Regions from separate parts of the Fictibacillus sp. NPDC058756 genome, predicted to be linked through region 1. Evidence: riboswitches for the same ligand, from Rfam matches in the RefSeq annotation. Region 1 holds a riboswitch; each other region holds the start of a gene.
What was found. Region 1 has a riboswitch for cyclic di-GMP ahead of ACFW35_RS00700 (DUF192 domain-containing protein). Riboswitches for the same ligand answer to the same signal wherever they lie in the genome.
Positions count from the first base shown of each region.

Region 2: it holds a riboswitch for cyclic di-GMP, as region 1 does, so the genes downstream of both, ACFW35_RS11850 (GGDEF domain-containing protein) here and ACFW35_RS00700 (DUF192 domain-containing protein) in region 1, are expected to answer to the same signal.
Region 3: it holds a riboswitch for cyclic di-GMP, as region 1 does, so the genes downstream of both, ACFW35_RS02970 (hypothetical protein) here and ACFW35_RS00700 (DUF192 domain-containing protein) in region 1, are expected to answer to the same signal.
Region 4: it holds a riboswitch for cyclic di-GMP, as region 1 does, so the genes downstream of both, ACFW35_RS02645 (stalk domain-containing protein) here and ACFW35_RS00700 (DUF192 domain-containing protein) in region 1, are expected to answer to the same signal.

Region 1 is NZ_JBHYPU010000001.1:140,953-145,732, reverse strand. Features, by position in the region: gene cpaB (Flp pilus assembly protein CpaB) at 1-502, opposite strand, end outside; gene ACFW35_RS00720 (TadE/TadG family type IV pilus assembly protein) at 511-1,416, opposite strand; gene ACFW35_RS00715 (TadE/TadG family type IV pilus assembly protein) at 1,428-1,808, opposite strand; gene ACFW35_RS00710 (A24 family peptidase) at 1,808-2,323, opposite strand; gene ACFW35_RS00705 (Flp family type IVb pilin) at 2,465-2,659, opposite strand; gene ACFW35_RS00700 (DUF192 domain-containing protein) at 2,631-3,026, opposite strand; cyclic di-GMP riboswitch class I at 3,112-3,211, opposite strand; gene ACFW35_RS00695 (hypothetical protein) at 3,648-4,780, shown strand, end outside.
Region 2 is NZ_JBHYPU010000001.1:2,361,834-2,366,613, forward strand. Features, by position in the region: gene ACFW35_RS11845 (GGDEF domain-containing protein) at 1-700, opposite strand, end outside; gene ACFW35_RS11850 (GGDEF domain-containing protein) at 817-1,752, opposite strand; cyclic di-GMP riboswitch class I at 2,016-2,105, opposite strand; gene ACFW35_RS11855 (serine/threonine protein kinase) at 2,183-2,836, opposite strand; gene ACFW35_RS11860 (hypothetical protein) at 3,195-3,554, opposite strand; gene ACFW35_RS11865 (hypothetical protein) at 3,570-3,779, opposite strand; gene ACFW35_RS11870 (STAS domain-containing protein) at 3,872-4,702, opposite strand.
Region 3 is NZ_JBHYPU010000001.1:615,003-619,782, reverse strand. Features, by position in the region: gene ACFW35_RS02980 (EAL domain-containing protein) at 1-582, opposite strand, end outside; gene ACFW35_RS02975 (hypothetical protein) at 648-1,187, opposite strand; gene ACFW35_RS02970 (hypothetical protein) at 1,255-2,196, opposite strand; cyclic di-GMP riboswitch class II at 2,266-2,349, opposite strand; gene ACFW35_RS02965 (hypothetical protein) at 2,614-3,570, opposite strand; one part of gene prfB (peptide chain release factor 2) at 4,079-4,780, opposite strand, start outside.
Region 4 is NZ_JBHYPU010000001.1:535,012-539,791, forward strand. Features, by position in the region: gene ACFW35_RS02620 (TasA family protein) at 1-490, shown strand, start outside; gene ACFW35_RS02625 (LPXTG cell wall anchor domain-containing protein) at 551-1,405, shown strand; gene ACFW35_RS02630 (class D sortase) at 1,409-2,035, shown strand; gene ACFW35_RS02635 (helix-turn-helix domain-containing protein) at 2,054-2,383, shown strand; gene ACFW35_RS02640 (hypothetical protein) at 2,387-2,620, shown strand; gene ACFW35_RS02645 (stalk domain-containing protein) at 2,676-3,125, opposite strand; cyclic di-GMP riboswitch class I at 3,152-3,235, opposite strand; gene ACFW35_RS02650 (S8 family peptidase) at 3,457-4,780, shown strand, end outside.

The DNA of each region.
Region 1 (4,780 bases):
CGATTGCAAGAACTCGCACATTCTCCATAATCATCTTTGTTTCCATCTGATCGCCCTTTTTTATAGAAGCAAAAACATCCACATAATCCTCTGGTTCAATTAAGTTTGAAACCGACTGTACGAAATTAACACCGACAGATACAGCCCGGAATTGTTCTTTTACCTTTCTGCTGATACGCAGTGATTCTTCTGTCGTTGTACGGGCATTATGAGTTAAGAAAACCTCGCCTTCAGCCATTTTTGTTGTTGCATAGTGATTTTCTATTGATTCAATTCTCTTAACTGAATCTGGATGCACAGAAGCTTCTGGAACGTTTTCAATAGTCAGCATATTCGCTGTGATTTTTTCGTTTTGCTTAATATCCCGTTTAGCCGTAACGACTTTAACCGTGTTTTCAGAAAGAACGGTTGCCGCATTGTAATCACCCATATAGTTATAAAATAAAAAAGTTGTAATAAGTCCCATAAAGATTGCCGTTCCTAAAATGAGTTTTGCCCTCATGTCTTCACCTACTCTGTTAGTCTTATGCTAAATGCACCTTTATTCACATCAACTGGCTTAACAAAACCAGTTCCTGCGCGTTTAATAAACATGCCAGTAATTGAAGTATCTTTTGAATCCATCGGTTTCGTTATGTAAAAGTAAGCGAATCCTGTGATTTTCACCTCTTTTAACTGGTTGCCATTTGTTTCAAGCCTTTCATATACAGGAATCAATATAATTCTGGAACAATCCCGATGGTGTGTTTCCCCTTCTGGATATGGACAGCTATTGATTCGTTCTTGAATGACTGCCCGTGTTTTACCGGCAATATTACCTGTTTGTGTTTCTAAAACATCTCCCACTTCAAGTTCGTTTTGGTATCCTTTTAATAGATTATCTTCATAAGTTGCAGCACCGGTTCCGCCAAGCGCAAGAACTCCGAAGTTTCCGGCTTCAACACCAGTCTGATCCACTTTCAGCGAATATTCTTTGTTGAATTCCAAACCTAAACTTTCATCGATCCCAAGCGGCGCGACGCCCGCGGCTTTCCCCATCGTTCCAAGCTCTGCTGCAGCATGTACGTTTACTGGTGCCGTATCAAAACCAAAAAGCTGTGAAAAAGTCAATGGAACTTCTCTTGATAGATCTACGCTCACTTTGTCTTCCATTTGAATCTTCATATCTTCCAAACTATGATTCTCACTATGTTTATCAAGGGTTTCATGAACAATCGTGCGAACCGATTCCTCCTCATTTGTTAGCTCCTGAGCACCAGAAAGAACCGCAGCATTAGCTGTTTTTTGCAGATGGGTTTTCGTTAAAAACAGCTTTCCGCCATCAATAATGAGTCCTGTCATTGCTATGAGCGCTACAAGACTAAAGGCAACAAGTATGATTGTATTGCCTTCTTCCTTTTTTATAAGACGCCTCATCTTTATTCACCTCACTCCACCCGAATAGTAGATTCCGTTTCAACAGGTATCGTTTCTCCAAACAATTTTCCCATACCAGGTGTAATAAATTTGTGCGGGTACGACAAAGTAACGGTCACATACTGGCCTGATTCTCTTGTTGAAGAGTCCGGCGTGATTCCAATCTGAAGAAGAGAGGGATCTTTTATCTGCACATAATCTCGTGCAAATGCACGGATCTCTTCATCCTCTTTACCAAGGCCTCCAAGCCTGACTGTTTCTTGTGTGGCAAGATGCATCTGCATATATGTGTAGAACAGCTTCCCAAAATCAAAAATACCTACAATGAGCAACAGCAGCAGCGGGAGAACAAGTGCCATTTCAACAAGAGATTGCCCCTTTTCGTTTTTCATCATAAAAGGACTCCCTTCATTGCGAGACATACAGCTGCTCCGCCGGCAATGGCAAGGCCGTACGGGTAGGTTTGGGTCAAAGCATCTTTTTCTATAAAAACAGGAATTCTAATGCCGAATTTCCAGCAACCCATTGAATAGAGGATGCCTTTTATTCTTTTTATAAATCCCCTTCTAAATAACAAGATCCCGAGAGCAATAACGCCGCCAATCAAACCCATGTAGATCGCTGTATAAAAAACAAACAAAGAACCCTTTAAGGCACCGATTAAAGCAAGCAGCTTCACATCCCCTGCACCCATACCTCCTAAAAGATAAGGAATGAGCAGCAATCCAAGACCTAGAAAGAACCCTTTTAACGAAAAAAACAACCCGGTCCATCCAGATGCGATTATATGAGAAAAAACGCCGATCATAAGCGCAGGGAAAATGACGTTGTTATAGATTTTGCGGCTTTTTAAATCTGTTACGACACAGATGATTAATACGAAAATTAAAATGGCATCGAACCACATTGTTATCACCTTCTAATTAGAAAGTCTTCAATAAACCTAAAACTTGGCAGCCAGGACACGTGTCATCTGACCGCCAAGTTAGACTGTTTGTTTAAAAAAGACCTTACGTTGAGTAACGTAAGGCCCTGTGGTGCCTTTGTATTAAGGGGTTGTTGTACCACCAGATTCACGGTTTACAACCATATCTTTTGCAGTAGTAAACATTTCCACGATTTCTGTACGTAACATTGCTAGCGCTCCAACAGCCGCAACTGCTATCAAGCCTAATACTAAACCATATTCCGTCATTCCTTGTCCTTGTTCTTCTTTAATAAGACCCATTAATTTGTTTTTCATGATTAGTTCCTCCTAAGAATTTGTTTTTGGTTTCAATAAATAGTTTGTGTCCCACTTTGGTCTGGCTTTTGGCGATCGTTCCAGACGGAAGTTCAATGACAGATTCAGCATGTTTGTACAATTTTCCGAACCGTTTTGGGGGTAGGTCTTCATCCATTGCCACAATTCGCTTTTCACTGTCTAAATAAAGTACATCGATTGCATAATTCATAAAAAAAGTATGGATAGAATGGCAAGGTTTAATATGCATTGCACTCTCAGTTGAAAGCTCTTTCGTAAACATGAGCCCTTTTAATCGTTTGGAAAAACGGTATGCCGGCTTCACTTCTCTTGCCAGCAATTCACCCGTTTCCAGGTTAAGCAGCAAGTTTCTCTCACCTCCATTTATGTATATTTTTACTTTTTTACCGAAAAATGGGGTTTATAGGCAAATGAAAAACACCCCGGGCTCTTTCGGTAACTGGCTGGCATAATGTACGATCGAATAGTTCGTACACCTTAGCCCCTGTAGTTTTGCGTCACTGGTTTTCACCAGCTTTGCCTTTATCGAGATTCAGCGTGCTTTGTTGGATTTTATCAAGATGTGTCGATGAATCTGACTTATAACCAAATTCTATCTTTATTACCTGTTATAGGAAATCAGACCTGTTGCTTATTTTTATATTGCAAGTTTTAGTTATTTAAACATATTAAGATTTTTTCAGTATAGGTCCAAGTAACCGCAAAATCTTCCATTCAAATTCAGTTAATAGTTTCATAATAAAAGCAAAAACTAGTAATTACTTAATATTCAGAAAATATTAATGGGTCAATATACCCGGAATGTCTCTTTTCCAGTTTACTAAACACAATTAGGACTATTTAACCTGCATCAATCAATACGTAATATCTATTCTCCGTTAAAAAATGAATAATTTTTACAGGAATATCCGTCTATATATCGAATACTAATAATCTTGTTCTTTTATAGAAAAAAGGGGGCATTACCATGAACGTAGATTCGAAAGTAAAAAAGAAAAAGAATCATTCGAATCGCAAAGCTTATCTTCTTCCTCTTGCAATTGTTCTGCTTTTGGTAGGATTGGTGGTTTGGAACAACATCCGCCAGGAGACTAAACTTCCAAATAAGGACTGGAGCCGATCTGTCAGTATATCGGCTGAATCCATAAGCTCAGAACCGATTACATTTAAGGAAGACAATCAATATCATATCTACACACATCTTAAAGATGGTATTAATGCTACCATTTTGGATGAGGAGCTGAATGTTGTTTCAGAGAAAACTGAAAAGCTGCCGATTGATGAGAGAGGCAACTTTTGGACGAATGGCAAGCAGATCGCTTTCGTATCGCAGGGCGATCTAATCATTCAAGAAGGCGGAAAGCAAAGTGTATTAGATAAAGGCGTTGAATTCTTAACCGATACAAAGGACCGATTTGCCTATACGAAAGGGAATGAAGTTTATGCGTATGAACCTGAGAGCGGTAAAAGCAAATTAATTTTTTCAGCTAAAGAAAAAGTTGCTGAGTTAACAGCAAATCCAGAATCTGCTTCTTTTATTGCCGTTGTCGGTGAAAAAGTTGAAATGGAAGCATTCTATTTAACTGAAAAAAGCGGACAATATGAACCGATCTCAATCCTTAAGTACAGCAAAACGCCAACTGATAAAATTTACAACTTCAGATTTGCTGAAGCTGGTGATGACGTTCATATTCTTTATACTTTTTATTCATCAAAGCAAGGTACGAAATCATTTAAAACCTTTTACAGTTCAGCACCTATGAACCAATTAAAAGATCTATCATTTGCAAGCGTTAATTTTAAAGACGTATCTGAAGGTTACGAGATTGAAAATCCAACTTACCTGAATTTGAACATAGAAGACAATGCACCAACAATTCTTTTCTCTGCTAGAGGTGCGATATCCACTAAAAAAGATGCGGGTAATATTTATAGAGCTTCGTTAAAGAATGATACTTGGGAAGCAACTCGTATAAGTACGACTAACGATTTCTCAATCTACCCTGTAAAAGCAGATGATCAAACTGTCTTCTGGTTAAAAGCTGAGTCTGTTCAGGATTATCAAGTTCACGCAGCAAGCCAGGATCCTGCAATTATAAA
Region 2 (4,780 bases), 2.2 Mb from region 1:
GTGTATCGTTAAATTCTTTGAAATGATCAATATCGCAAAGAACTAGCGCAAAAGGAGCTTTCTGTTTCGTTTTCTCTAAGACATCCTCCTGGAACTTTCGGTGGTTTAATAACCCAGTAAGATAATCCTGGAGAGATTGCAGCTGGTACATATTTTTCTCGAAATAATACTGTCTTTCTTTAGATGCAATTACCCCTCCATACAGGGCAATCAGCCATAAAAATGACGTATTCATAAAGAACTGAAAAAACTCTGTTGTGTCCTGATATCCTCCATCTCTTAAAAAGAAGTACAGAATAACAGCAAAACTGGCACCGCCAACTATAAAAGAACCTTTTAACCTCCAGTAAAGAGCGGCATGAATAACAATCAAATAACCTACAGGCATGAATGGACTTTCCGAGCCTCCAGACAGCTGCATCAGCCAAACATAAGCAATATAATCAAAAAGGATTCCGCCTCTGGTAAAAATCAGATAATAAGAGGACTTTTCAGGAAATCGGTTTAAGACGATTTGTGTAGATGTCATATATAGAATCCCTATTGTAAAAAGGACTGGAAATGTGTCTTTGTTAAAATTTAAAACATCTGCGATCGGCTTGTAATAAAAAAGCGGTATACAAATGACAAGAAAGAACCATCGCAATAGTGAAGAGATGGTCTCAGAACGATGTTCAGTTATTATAAATAAGTCTTTCATGCTGCCATCTTCCTTTGCATTTAGTTGCTATAATCAGGAAATTATTGCATACGGTCTTTCTTGTTTAATATTACTTAAACTTCCATTATACAAAAACCACACTTAAGTCTCAGAAATTATGCTTTAACTTCTCTTTTATTGCTGTACATCCGTTCATCAGCAAGCTGCAGGTAATAATCAATATTTTCACATGCATCACCTAACAGCTCGATTGCACCGTATGCTAATGAAATAGATTGGTTCCATGCCATTAGCTGGCTTTCCATCTTTTCAACCAGTTTGTAAGCGTCCTCTTCTGTTATTCCCGGCAGCAAAAAGACAAATTCATCTCCCCCAAACCGAAAACCTGATAAAAGTTTTAATCGCTTGGATAATTCCGCGATCTGCTGTAAAAGCTCATCTCCGGCATGATGGCCATACTCATCATTGATATGTTTGAAGTTATTTATATCAAACATAACGAGTGTAATCGGCATCTCTTGTTTTTGAGCTTTGCCAATTTCTTTTTCAAGACAGTCGTAAAAATAACGGCGATTATATAGATTAGTAAGCGGATCACGGATACTGATCTCTTTTAAATCTTTAAATTGCTGAGATGAAAATCCGCTTAAGAAACCTGTAATCGCACGATGTGCTACCGTGTTCCAGCGTTCTAACATAAAAAGCTGCACCGGAAGCGAGTCGGAAACTGTCACTCTTTTCATTTCTTGCAGAACTGATTCTCTTATACTTGTAGAGAAACAAGCTAGCGCTTGGTGAGGAATTCGCTGGTGTCTTAAGAAATGGATGCCTGAGCGGAATGCTTTCTGTTCAGCTTGTTTCAAGAAATGCTGAAAACGTTCCTCCTGCAAAAATACTGCATGTACGATTCCACGCAAAAATTTCTCTAATATTTTTTCATATTGTTCAACAAAACCGTTCATAAATGAGCTGAAGTCATCAAACTGGCTTAAGTGTTCTTTATGTGTATGTATCATCGTTGGAATCGACTTCATGAATTCCTTAAATAAGCTTTTTTTGAGTGTGCGTAATTCTAGTTGGAAGTTTTCCATTATTGCAACCCCTCAAATCTTAAAAATTTGCATACAAAAAGCCATTACCCTTAAATAAAGGGAAATGGCTTTTAATGTTTAATAACATTAAAACATTAATTTAATGTTTGACAAGCGTCGGAACTCATCTACAGTGACCAGCGAAGTCTTTATGAAAACTGTGAGTTGCACCGAGTAATCTCAGATGCATTGTTTTCGTGACTCCGTTCTGTCTCAATAGAATAAATCCTATCGCCTCAAAACATCAATATTATCCGTTCCCCTTTGGCAACCGGCTGCCATTGTATGTTTCTTCATACTTTAGGCCCATAGCTTTGCGTCCCAGTTTTTCAACTGGTTTGCCTTTAAACAAAGGTTTTCTATTCGTTTATAGATATTATATCCTATGAAGGTAAATTGTGCCAATATTTTTTATAGGACTTTAATACCATTATTTATTACCCTTGTTTATGGATAATTTTAACTTACGATAGTACCTATACCCAACTCTGATCATATTTAAAACAAAATACGGAATCCGAATGGGAAAACGATAAAAAACAGGCTTATAAACCTTGAAATAAGCCTTTCGTAAATCCCTCCACTTTCGGCAAGGTACTTTCTTATAAAAGTCAGAAACATCTACTATTATACCTTTTCCTTTTGAAATCATGACGTTCTTTCCATGTACATCATTCGGAAACAGTCCTCTTTTTTCAGCGTAATACAAAGCCTCATCAATATCTCGGATGACACTTTCAGGAATTTTGACCCCTTTATGAACACAATCATAAAGCGTGATCCCTTCTATTCTCTTTAAAATCAAAAATCTTTTTTCTGTATAATAGCAAACCGAATAGCCCGGATGTTCACCTAAACGTTCATAGACCTTCTTTTCTTCAAGAAGTCCATGCTCATCCCTGCCATAGATTTTTACAACATATGAAGGGTAATCGGGATGATAAAATACTGCGGCATAATTTCCGCATCCGAGTATCTTCCATGGGAAAGGTATATTCACTGGACATACGGGGTCAAACGGGTTGCGGCTTTCGATCATAATCTCTCTATTCAATTGTCGTGCCATTTGGATAAAACGTTCCATGTGTTTCCTCAATTTCTGATATTCTTCAGTAATAATATCATTCTGCATTACGTTCATTGTATACAGACAGAGTCAAAAAGGAAACTTAAACAAGGTTGTTTTCTTTAATTTTGTTGCGACTTGAAAGATGTTGATTTCCGCTCCAGGATGCTCGCTTTCCGTGGGGCGTGCGGTGAGCTTCATAGAAGGAACCTTGCTCCTGCGTCTACAAGTTAATGCTACCGATGTGAGCTTCCTCGTCACATGCCTTACGAGAAGCTTATCATGTGGTAGGCACGCACCTTACGCTCCAATCAACTTGTCAATGAAGAGTCTTTATAAACGCTTTAGAAGAAAGCCTAAATAAAAGCAGTACTGATTATTTTGATGCTACTCGAAGATATGACAGCATGAGGGTTTCTGCTTTATTTTTTAAGTGAACGTTTGGAAATCGCATAATTTCACGATAACCCCTGATAAATATCTCATATTCAGTAATATCATGATCTCTTCGTCCATCCATCACTTTAATTTTTCTTTTTCTAAGTTCAATGCGGACATCGTGAAGATCCTTGCTCACTTGATTCATAATCTGTTCCAACAATGCAATATAAGGCCGTTTTATTTTAAATGGGGAACGATTCACAACTTTTAAATCTCTGTCAAATAGAGTAAGCATAATCGGATACATCACAAATTTTTCAATGAGTGAACGCTCTTCCTCGTTTCCATATTGCATGTCTATCCCCCCATTCTACGAAGGCGAAAATTTGAATTGCGCAGATAAAATATTTTTCAGCTCGAATGTTCTAATTTGTTTGCGGACTGCGCAATAGGCCGTTATTAATTTGCCATCAAAAGAATATGGAGTAATAAGCCTGTGGCTGATCACACCTTTCTCTGATAAGTAGATCATCTCGATGGCTGCCCTCTCCTGGATGCATCTTAACAACATGTTCGTCATTAAAAAAACCTCCTTTTTTTTATTATATGCGAACAAACGTTCTTTTTATACAAGAAAAAAATACCTGCCCATAAAATGGCAGATATTTATTCTTAAATCGGCTGTTGAGCGATTCCCATTGCTTCAAGCTCCTGATAAAGATTCCCTGAAATTGAGATTCCTTCAAAGCTGATTCCTAAGGATACAACTGTTTGCGCTAATTCTGGGCGCATTCCGCTCAATGTAACTTTTACACCTAAAAGCTTAAGCGAATTGATAACCTTAAACAGGTTGTGAGCCACCATCGTATCAATGACAGGTACGCCTGATAAGTCGATAAATAAGTGTTCAACTTGCAATTCAGTACATTTCTGAAGAGACGTTTCCATGATTAACTTAGAACGGTGTGTATCAATTGTACCGACAAGCGGCAGAACTGCAACAGTTCTTGTTAATCTGACAACAGGAACAGAAAGCTCCTCAATCGCCTCACGTGCAAGTCCAAGGACTCTGTTGTTGTTTTCAACATAAGCAACACTGAAAGCATGAACCGTTGCATCTAGTAACGGGTCAATAACAGAAGCTGCTGTAAGTACCGCCTCTACTGAAAAACTTTCATTATGAATCTCGTTACGAATGAAATCCCATAATACAATCCGGAAGAATCGGGTGCTTTTTAACGCCATGTCCAAAGGAACTTCGTATTGAACGGCAAGTTCGCCGCTCATCTTTCCCCACGCAATAAACCGAGGTTCAACATCCTCCATTTTTTGATAAAGTGCTTCCCCAAAATAACTGAATAAATCTCCTCGAAGCTTCAAAACCTGGTCAGTAAGCTCTGATACAGGTTCACCATACTCAGCTTTAACTTCATCAATTTTTCTGGCAAGATCGTATTTATGTGTAAGGATCTTTTGCCCCAATTCATGCAATTGTCGTTCCATCGTATCTATAATCCCCCTATAGAATAAAAAATGATTGCATACCACTTATCTATATACCATTATTATACATGAGTTAAA
Region 3 (4,780 bases), 470 kb from region 1:
ATAATAGGTATAGAACAACTCAAGAAATCTTTGTTTCTTCTCATCCTTAGCCAAGTTTTGCGCAAAATAACGGTCAAGCTTAATACATTCAGGTTTGAATTCTATCACTCTTTTGATGGATGTAGAACCCTGCCCAAAATCATCAATAGCAAATTGAACCCCAAACTCCCTTAAAGTTTTTATGGATTTATTTAATAATGGGATATTCCACAAGTCATCAGCACAAGTTTCATTTATTTCAAGAAATAACCGTTTTGGAAGTTCAGGATAAAGGACACATAAGCTATCGAAAAAAAGCAAAAAGTTCGGATGTAAAATGGTTGTTATATAAATATTTAGAAATAAGTAACCATTAGACTGCTTCAAGAAATACGAAGCAATGGCCTTTTGTAACGAAATTGTATCTAATTTATAGAGAATGTTAGCCTGTATTGCTGATTTAAATACACTGTCTGGATTAATCTTTGCTTCATTTCTTAGAAGCGCCTCATATGCATAGATCTTATTACAGTCTTTTAGACAGTATAATGGTTGGTATTCATGATAGATTGTATTACCATTGAAAATTTCATAAACATTCATTGTTTTTACCTACATTTTTGAGAGATCAAAAGGGAACTGTATTCAGTTCCCTCTATTTGTAAATCTTATAGCCCGTTAAATGATACTGTAATAGTTGCATTTAGGTTTAAATCAGATGCTAAGTTACTGATTGTATCAGTGTAGCCAGTTTCAGCAAGATCTAATGTAATGTTAAAAGGTTTTGTTGCAGCCTGAGAAGTCGTTCCATCACCAGTTCCAGAAATAATATTTTGAGCTGTGCTTGAGAGTTTAGCCGTTTGATCTGATTGGACAGAAATACGAGTAGTATCTAAATTAATAGTATTATTACTTGCATCTGTACCAGTAAATGTAGAACTTTTAACTCCAACATTATAATTATCTTTATACCTAACATTAATTTGGGGTGTAGTTACAGCTGCATTGCCCAACTTGTAAACGGATGTTGCTGGAGCGCCCAGTGTACCATTAAAATCTACGTTGTCAAAGTTCAAGCTAATCCCGGCTTTTGGAAATACTTTTCCTTTTACCGTGATATTACTAGCAGCTTCGGTGTATAATGGTAGAGAAGCAGCTAATACAGTAGCGCCAACTACTGACAAACCTTTTTTCCATGCCTTCTTCATAAATAGTTTCCTCCTAAAAATTATTATATATATTTTAACCTCCGCCTAGCTGGATGGAGAGGGTTAACTAAGATGAAGCTTTTGTGGATAGAAGACCATTAGCTGCTTCAGCTAACCATTTCTTCTTTAATCTCTTTATGTATATACGTATAAATAAAATTACTAGCAAGACTGTAGTAAGTAAAATACAAACAAGCAACCATGGAATAATAAACAAAGTAGTATTAATTTTTTCGAATTTTTTTCCGTCCATGGAAAATGTAACTTCAGTTTTATAGATTCCTATATAATCATCAATATTCCATCTTACTAGAATATCTTTCTTATTATTTGGAAGAAGGTTTACTCTCGGAATTTTTTTTTGAATTACCTTTTTCGTAAATATGTTGGTAATCTTCATATTACCTTGAGATTCAAGATGGACATTTCCTTTATTTTCAACGGAGAAAATAAAGTGTCCCCCGTTTATTACATCCTTTTTAGTACCTAGTAAATCCCATTTCTGATCTAAATTAATGTTTCCATTCTTATCAGTAACTAGCACATAAATAACCGGTGCAATTTCTGTCTTTATTTTCATTTGAGAGTCTTGAGCCGCTACTGGGATAAATGATCCTTCTAGTAACGCCATGTGTTCTCCCATCTCTGCTTCCTCTGGAATTTTCACAGTTACCTTAACATCTACATAGCCCTTTGGTTGAAGCTTTACAGTATCGACGTTTAAATTTGTCCACTTATTAACAGAAAAACTATTCGGTCTGTCTTCCACGTAAATAAGACTATTTTTCTCATAAATAAAGTCTCTAACTCCAAAACCTGCTTGTGCTTCATCAGGCGTATCGTTAAAAAAGCGAAGTGTTTTTGTTATTACATCTCCAGGCTTGCCTTTAAAATTCATAATCATTTGAGATGAATAATATCCTTCGTAATTTGCTGCTTTTACAGGTACCTGTGTAAAAAATCCCAGTATCAGAAAAAAGACCATTGCCAGGCTATAATTTCTTTTCATGCGGATTCTCCTTGTATTCATGTTGAGCAATAAAAAAGACCACAAAAAAAACGAAATGTTTATCCGTTTTTTCAATGTGGCCGGTTGCGCTACATGCTCATCTAAATTAAAGCGCCCAATCGTAATTTAGAATCATTGCATTCCTCATTGAGTTATCAATAAATGTCAAATATTGTCGTCTTAGGGAAATATATCATACTTTGTAGAAAAATAGTACTATTTTTTAGAAATTTTTAAATTTATTAAATTATTTACAAAAATAATGTGTATTGCTTCTTAATTAAATGTCTTTAAATCATAAAGGAAAGAAAAAAATTTAATTTTTCAATCTTTTTTCTAATACCAGTACCAAAATTCAGGTATTTTACATTTGTAAAATAAAGAGACTGCTAATTACATTCTAGCAGTCTCTCTTTGTTATAAGCTTGTATATGATATGGTAATAGTTGTTGAAAAATCTGTAACATCTTTTATGCGAGCAATCTGCTCAATATCATTGTAGTTCGTACTTGTATCACTCATATCCAGAATAAGCTGAAAGTTCTTTGTAAATGTGCCTGGAACATCATTATCAATCAGTGTTGCAGTATTGGTAACTGATTGAAGTGAACGATTTGAGACTTTCACCTTTACCCTAGAAATATCCAAGTTTATATTATATTTTTCACTTGATAAATTCGTTCCTTGAATAAAAATATTGTAATTTTTATTCGAATCTATTTTTATTGCAGGTTGTAAAACCAGGTTACCATTGGTGTCAAAATAAGTTGGGTTAATAATAGTATCTCCTATCATACCTTCAAAAAAAATCACCGAAAAATTAGTGTTTACTCCCCATCTGCCTGGTGATACTTCAGGATCTCCCATAAATACAATGGTCCAATCTATGTATTCTTTGCTCTCTACTATTATTCCTTCCGTGGAATAAGTAGTGCCAAACCCTTCTCTATAGCCTTCTTTCAGATTGCCTTCATAGGATTTATTTCCATTACTATTAAAGTAAATACCATATCCATTAAGAAGACCGTTCTTAAATTCACCATCATACCATTTATTACCATCACCGTAATAAGCAATTCCATATCCGTCATATTTACCGTTAGACCAATTTCCGCTATATACAATGACTCCATTATCATATAACGTCCCTTGCCCATGGAATTTCCCATCTAAAAGATAGCCTTCGTAAAGAATTTGACCTTTGTCTAATATTTGTTTCCATCCTGTAAAGTTTTTTTGATTGGGTATCTTTACATTGCTCGGTGGTACCTCATAGATTGGTATAGCTGCATATCCTTGATTTTCAAATGTGGCTGTAAGTAAGATAAACGACATTAGAAAGGTAAATAGCTGTTTATTTTTAATAAATCTCATATAGCAACCCCGCATCATCCAATATATGTATAATATACCATAAATATAAACTACCTCGTTGCTAAGAGCTGCTCCATTAAAAATGCAAATCAAAGTCTATACTTACATTATAGTTTTTTCTGTGCATTGATGGAGATGGAAGTGGGAATTCATGTCGTTTATAAAGGCTTAAAGTACCAAGTAGTGTGGATTTACGAGAATGGAAATGTGGAGATTGCAAAAAATGACCGAAAAGTAAGACGACCTTGTTCTGAAAAACGCTTTCACAAAAATAGACTGAAAAAAACTTCCGAAGCTCATTTCTCGGAAGTTTTTTGTAAGTAATTGATTTCCGCTCCAGGATGCTTGCTTTCCGCGGGGCGTGCAATGAGCCCACTCGTCGCTTTGCGACATGGAATGGTCTCACCTGTCCCGCTGATCCCGCTCGAGTCTCGCACCTTGCGCTCCAATCAATTTTTTAATGAAGAAAATACACAACATTTTACAGCAATCTATTAAAAAAAGACTTTTATAGCTTTGATCTTAGATAAGAATCAATAAACGGCGTGATTTCGCCATCCATTACGGATTGCACGTTACCTACCTCAGTGTTCGTACGGTGGTCTTTAACTAGGCTGTACGGGTGGAAAACGTATGAGCGAATCTGACTTCCCCAGCCGATTTCCTTTTGTTCACCGCGGATCTCAGCCAATTGTGCCTGCTGTTCTTCCAAACGGCGCTGTACAAGTTTCGCCATTAACATCTTCATTGCACGTTCACGGTTCTTGATCTGAGAACGCTCTGTCTGACAGGAAACAATCGTGTTAGTTGGCGTATGTGTAATACGAACAGCTGAGTCAGTCGTGTTAACGTGCTGACCGCCTGCACCAGACGCACGGTACGTATCGACCTTCAAATCCTCTGTACGGATTTCGATTTCAGTATCATCTGTGATTTCAGGCATCACTTCACATGAAACGAATGACGTATGACGGCGGCCTGACGAATCAAACGGCGAGATACGCACTAAGCGGTGAACCCCTTTTTCTGCTTTCAAATAGCCGTATGCGTTATGACCTTTAATGCTCAACGTTACAGATTTCACACCAGCTTCATCACCAGGAAGATAGTCCAGCGTTTCAACTTTATAACCTTGGCGTTCTGCATAACGAGTGTACATACGAAGCAGCATGGACGCCCAGTCTTGAGATTCCGTACCGCCCGCACCTGG
Region 4 (4,780 bases), 390 kb from region 1:
GCTACCTATGAATGTATTTATGGACGTAGATGTAAGTAGTGTTAAAGGAAGTAGCGATGCTATATATGTGACAGAGCTTAAATATGGTGGAATAGATCTACTACCAAAATATCAACCTGGGCCAGATGGTAAACTAAGTCTAGCTGAATTAGCAACTCAATCAACTGGTAATACCACTCTTAATGGAACTACACATACTGGAATCGGGAAATTTATTGGGAACTTAGATGCTCCTGATGCTAATTCCACTACAGATAAACCGATTAAAGCAGTTACTTATGTATTAGACTTTACAGACACAGGTATAAATCAAAATACGCTTATGGGTGATGAAACATCTATTAACTTCAAGTTCACTGGTTTACAGTATGAGGGTGAGACTTTCAGTCAACAAAACGGAAATATTGATAATAATTCAACTGGCGGAGGTGGAAACTTCCAAAGGACTGATAATGTAAACAATGCAGACACTGTAGACAGAAATAACTAACATGTTTGAGGGTGGGGTTTTAAAATACCCCACCTATTTTTAATAAAAAGAGGTAAGTTTATGAATTTTAAACTTTTAACAATTTTAAGTTTAATAACTGCCTTATTAATAAGCTTCACTCCTCTTCTTAAAACCGGAGCAGATGAAGCACCAAAAGTTATTGATATATCCACGTTTCCAAAGGACACATTTATTGAGATGAACAACATGAAACCTGGTGACTCAGTAATTAGTTCACTTGAGATAAAAAATGATGGAAATGTTGATTTTATTTACAATGGTAAGTCTAGGTTAAAAGAGGGGTCAATTGAGTATTATAATAAATTATTATTAACAATTACGGATTCAAATAACATTATTTTATTTGATGGACTTGTTAAAGATTTTAAATTCTTTGAACCTCGTGGAATCAATCATTCTTCATCAGATAATTTACAAATTATCGTAAAGGTTCCTGATTTGGGAAATGAATATCAAGGACTTTTTGCGACCATTTTATTTTCTTTCTTTGTAGATGGAGAAGAACTACCGGATGACGGAGACCCGCCAGATCCACCGGATGATGGAGACCCACCGGATCCGCCGGATGACGGAGACCCGCCAGATCCACCGGATGATGGAGACCCACCGGATCCGCCGGATGACGGAGACCCGCCAGATCCTCCAGACGATGGAGACCCACCGGATCCTCCAGATGACAACGAACCGCCTACTGAAGATATTGAACCGCCAAGCAACAACCCACCACCAACGAAACCGGCTGATCCACCAAGCAAAGATACTGGTTCACTGCCGCAAACGGGTGAAGAGAATCCACTCTTTATCGTCTTGTCGGGACTCTTCATTTCACTAGCTGGAATTGGTCTATTGTTAATCAAAAAGTCTATTCTTCCTAATCTTTTTAAACGGGGATAGAGGATGAAGTGGCTGGCGTATCTTTTGATTGCTGCAGGCTTATGTACAATGGTTTATCCGAAAGCTAAAAGTGTGTACTACTCGTACAAGGAAACACAGCTGTTGAAAGACTGGGAATCTAGTGAAGATGATTCTGTGATCCAACAGAGCTACCAACAGCTGGATGATGTTTTTTTAGATAAAAGCCAGCCGAAGAATACACCTGCGCCTAAAAACATGAAGAACGGAATCATCGGTAAGCTAGAAATAAACAAGATTGATTTAACCATCCCAATTATGGAAGGTGCCTCCCAAGCGAATTTAAAAGTAGCCGCTGGACATCTAAAAGGCACCTCTCCTGTTGGGGAGGCTGGAAATTCTGCAATAGCTGCACATCGCAGTTACACTTACGGAAAACAGTTCAACCGACTGCCAGAAGTAGAAATTGGGGACACGATACAAGTCGTAACAAAAGACAAAAAGCTTAAATATCGAATCGTTGATGAAATGATCGTGAAGCCTGATGATCTATCTGTGTTAAAAAAAGACAAATCGAAAAGCATCATAACTTTAATTACGTGCCATCCCATGAAAAATCCGACTCACCGTTATATTATAAAAGCTGTTCTGGATAAAGAGGAGGTTTTATAGCAAAGGAAGTTGTTAAATGTGACTAAGAGTCTTGGGAAACAAATTAAAAAATTCCGGTTAAAAAAAGGAATCAGCATAACTAGGCTTGCTCAAAAAGCTAAAATATCGAAAGGCTATTTAAGCAGCATTGAAAGTCATAAAACCAACCCGTCTGCGCATATGATTCAAAAATTGGCAAAAGCGTTGGAGGTACCTGTGGAACAACTGTTAAATATTCAGGTAGAGCTGCTTGATCCTGAATGGGTTGAGCTTGTTACACAAGCGAAAGAAATGGGAATCAACAAGGAAGAAGTACGTGCTTTTCTTGCCTATGAAGCTTGGAAACATTCCTTGAAAGAAGAGGTGTGAACGGTGATCCGCTTAGGCAACGGTTTGTACATCTGCCATTTGAACGGCCACATCTTAAAGGTCGTGTATTTAGGGAATAACGAATGCGAGATTTATCTCGGTGATGAGTATCAGGGAAAAGCACAATTTGATTATGTGAAAAAGAAGTTGAATCTTATGGAGAAGAGATGGAACACTTCGAAACTCGTACACTATAAATTTAGAGAGTTTCAGCCAACTCTTGATTATTCTATTTGAAAAGCCCTCGCTAAAGTAGCGAAGGCTTTTTTTGTACATAGTTTTACCCCGATGACTAGTTGATGTACAGCGTGTTTTCCTCTTCTTTAAATTCTAGTGTAACGCCAAGTGTGCGTTCGATCAGCTTTAACGAGTTGATTGCTTTTCCAGAATAGATTTTTGCAGGAATGATAGCAAAAAGCTCGCCGTCATTATCGAACTGGAAGAAACGAGGGTGAAGTCTTAATGTGTAAGAAATATCACCACGTGTTGCTGTAATGCTCTTTTCATCGTACTCTACTGTTCCGCCATTTGCTGCTGCAATTGCTTCTACAGGCAGGATCAGATTTTCTCTAACCAATCTTGCTCCCTCTAAAGACAACTCTTGTCCTTGATAAACAACAGTAACAATATTTGTATCCTGTTGCTGTTCTTTTTTAGCAGCAAAGCCTGTTGTTCCTGTTGCAGCAACAGCTGTGAATGCTAGAGTCGTTGCGGTAACCCATTTTGCCAATGATTTTTTCATACCAATTCCTCCTAAAGTGTAATGGTAATGGCAGCTGGCTGGCGTAGTACATGACGTTAGCCCCTATAGCTTTGTGACACTGAATTTCTCCAGTTGTACCATTTAAGTCTTAACCGCGGCATACCGATAACTAGTTAAACGGGTAAAAACTATATCTTTTTTATCGGTAAAAAAGTCCTTATTGTTAGGTAATCTTGTAAACATTTGTTTAAAGTTTTTCTATTAAAATGATAGTAATATACTTTTGTAAAAAATTGTAAAATAGTTTGATAATTTGCTATACTAGTTTATGAGGGGTACCAAAAATTTCTATTTTAGAGGGGTTGAAGGTATGAACAAATGGCATAAAACGCTGGCGTCGCTTGGACTGTCTGTCAGCTTAATAGGCTCAAGCTTTGCGCCTGTTTTTGCCGAGACGGATCAATACTCTGCAGAAAAGAGTTCTATTCCAGTCTCCGAATTATTTAAACCAGGAAATCGAGTAAAGGAAAACCCGTACAATCTGGCTAAGCAAAAAGACCAGATTAGTGACTCTGTGTTAGTCGTAAAGTACAACAAATCGTTGTCAACCAGTGATCACAAAAAAGCGGGAGCAACATTGCAACGCAGAATTTCTTCTCTTGGGTACGATGTTGTAAAGATTAACAAGGGCAAGAAGATGGAAGAAGTAATAAAAGCTTACGGCAAACTAAGCAAGGTAGATATTGTTTCACCAAGTGCGAATTTCGTTAAACTTGGGACGACTGATCCAAAGATTGATCAGCAATACCATATGTCACTATTGAATGTGGACAAGGCTCAATCCATGGCTGGTAAAAGTAAAGTACGTGTTGCGGTAATCGATACGGGGATCGATTCAAAGCATCCAGAATTAAAAAACAAACTGCTGCCGTCTTATAATGCGGTAAACCCAATGAACCAAGGTGCACCTGATTACCATGGGACGCATGTTGCGGGGATTATCGCTTCTGAAAAAGGTAATGGTGTCGGCGGTTATGGGATTAACCCGAACGTTGAGATTCTTCCGATCGATGTATTTGACCGTATGGGCGGAGCGTCTGACTACGTAATCGCGGACGCTATCATGTATGCGATTGAGAAAAAAGCAAAAGTTATCAATATGAGCTTAGGAAGCATTTTCCCGTCACCTCTAATTCAAGATGCGGTTGCTAAAGCAATTGCAGCTGATGTAACGGTTGTCGCTGCAGCAGGGAATGAAGGGATGAACCTGAACAGTTATCCTGCAGCTTTTGAAGGGGTAATTTCTGTAGGTTCCACAAACAAAGATAATATGCTTTCTACTTATTCTACATACGGACCTTCAGTGGACGTAGTAGCACCTGGTGAAGATGTATATGCGCCGCTTTATGATTATGAAAAGAAATCTACTTTCTATAAACTGAGCGGAACGTCCATGGCATCTCCAGTAGTAGCGGGCGTGGCTTCTCTTTTATTATCAAAAAATCCGAATCTAAAGCCTAAACAGATTGAATATATCTTAGAGCAAACCGGTAAAGATCTTGGTGCAAAAGGCTACGATGTTAAGTATGCGAACGGTCTTGTGGATCCTGTTAAGGCATTAAGCTTTGACGTTTCTAAGATTCCTAGCTCTGTATATGTACCGAAGAGCAAATCAAGTCTGTTAAAAACGGCTG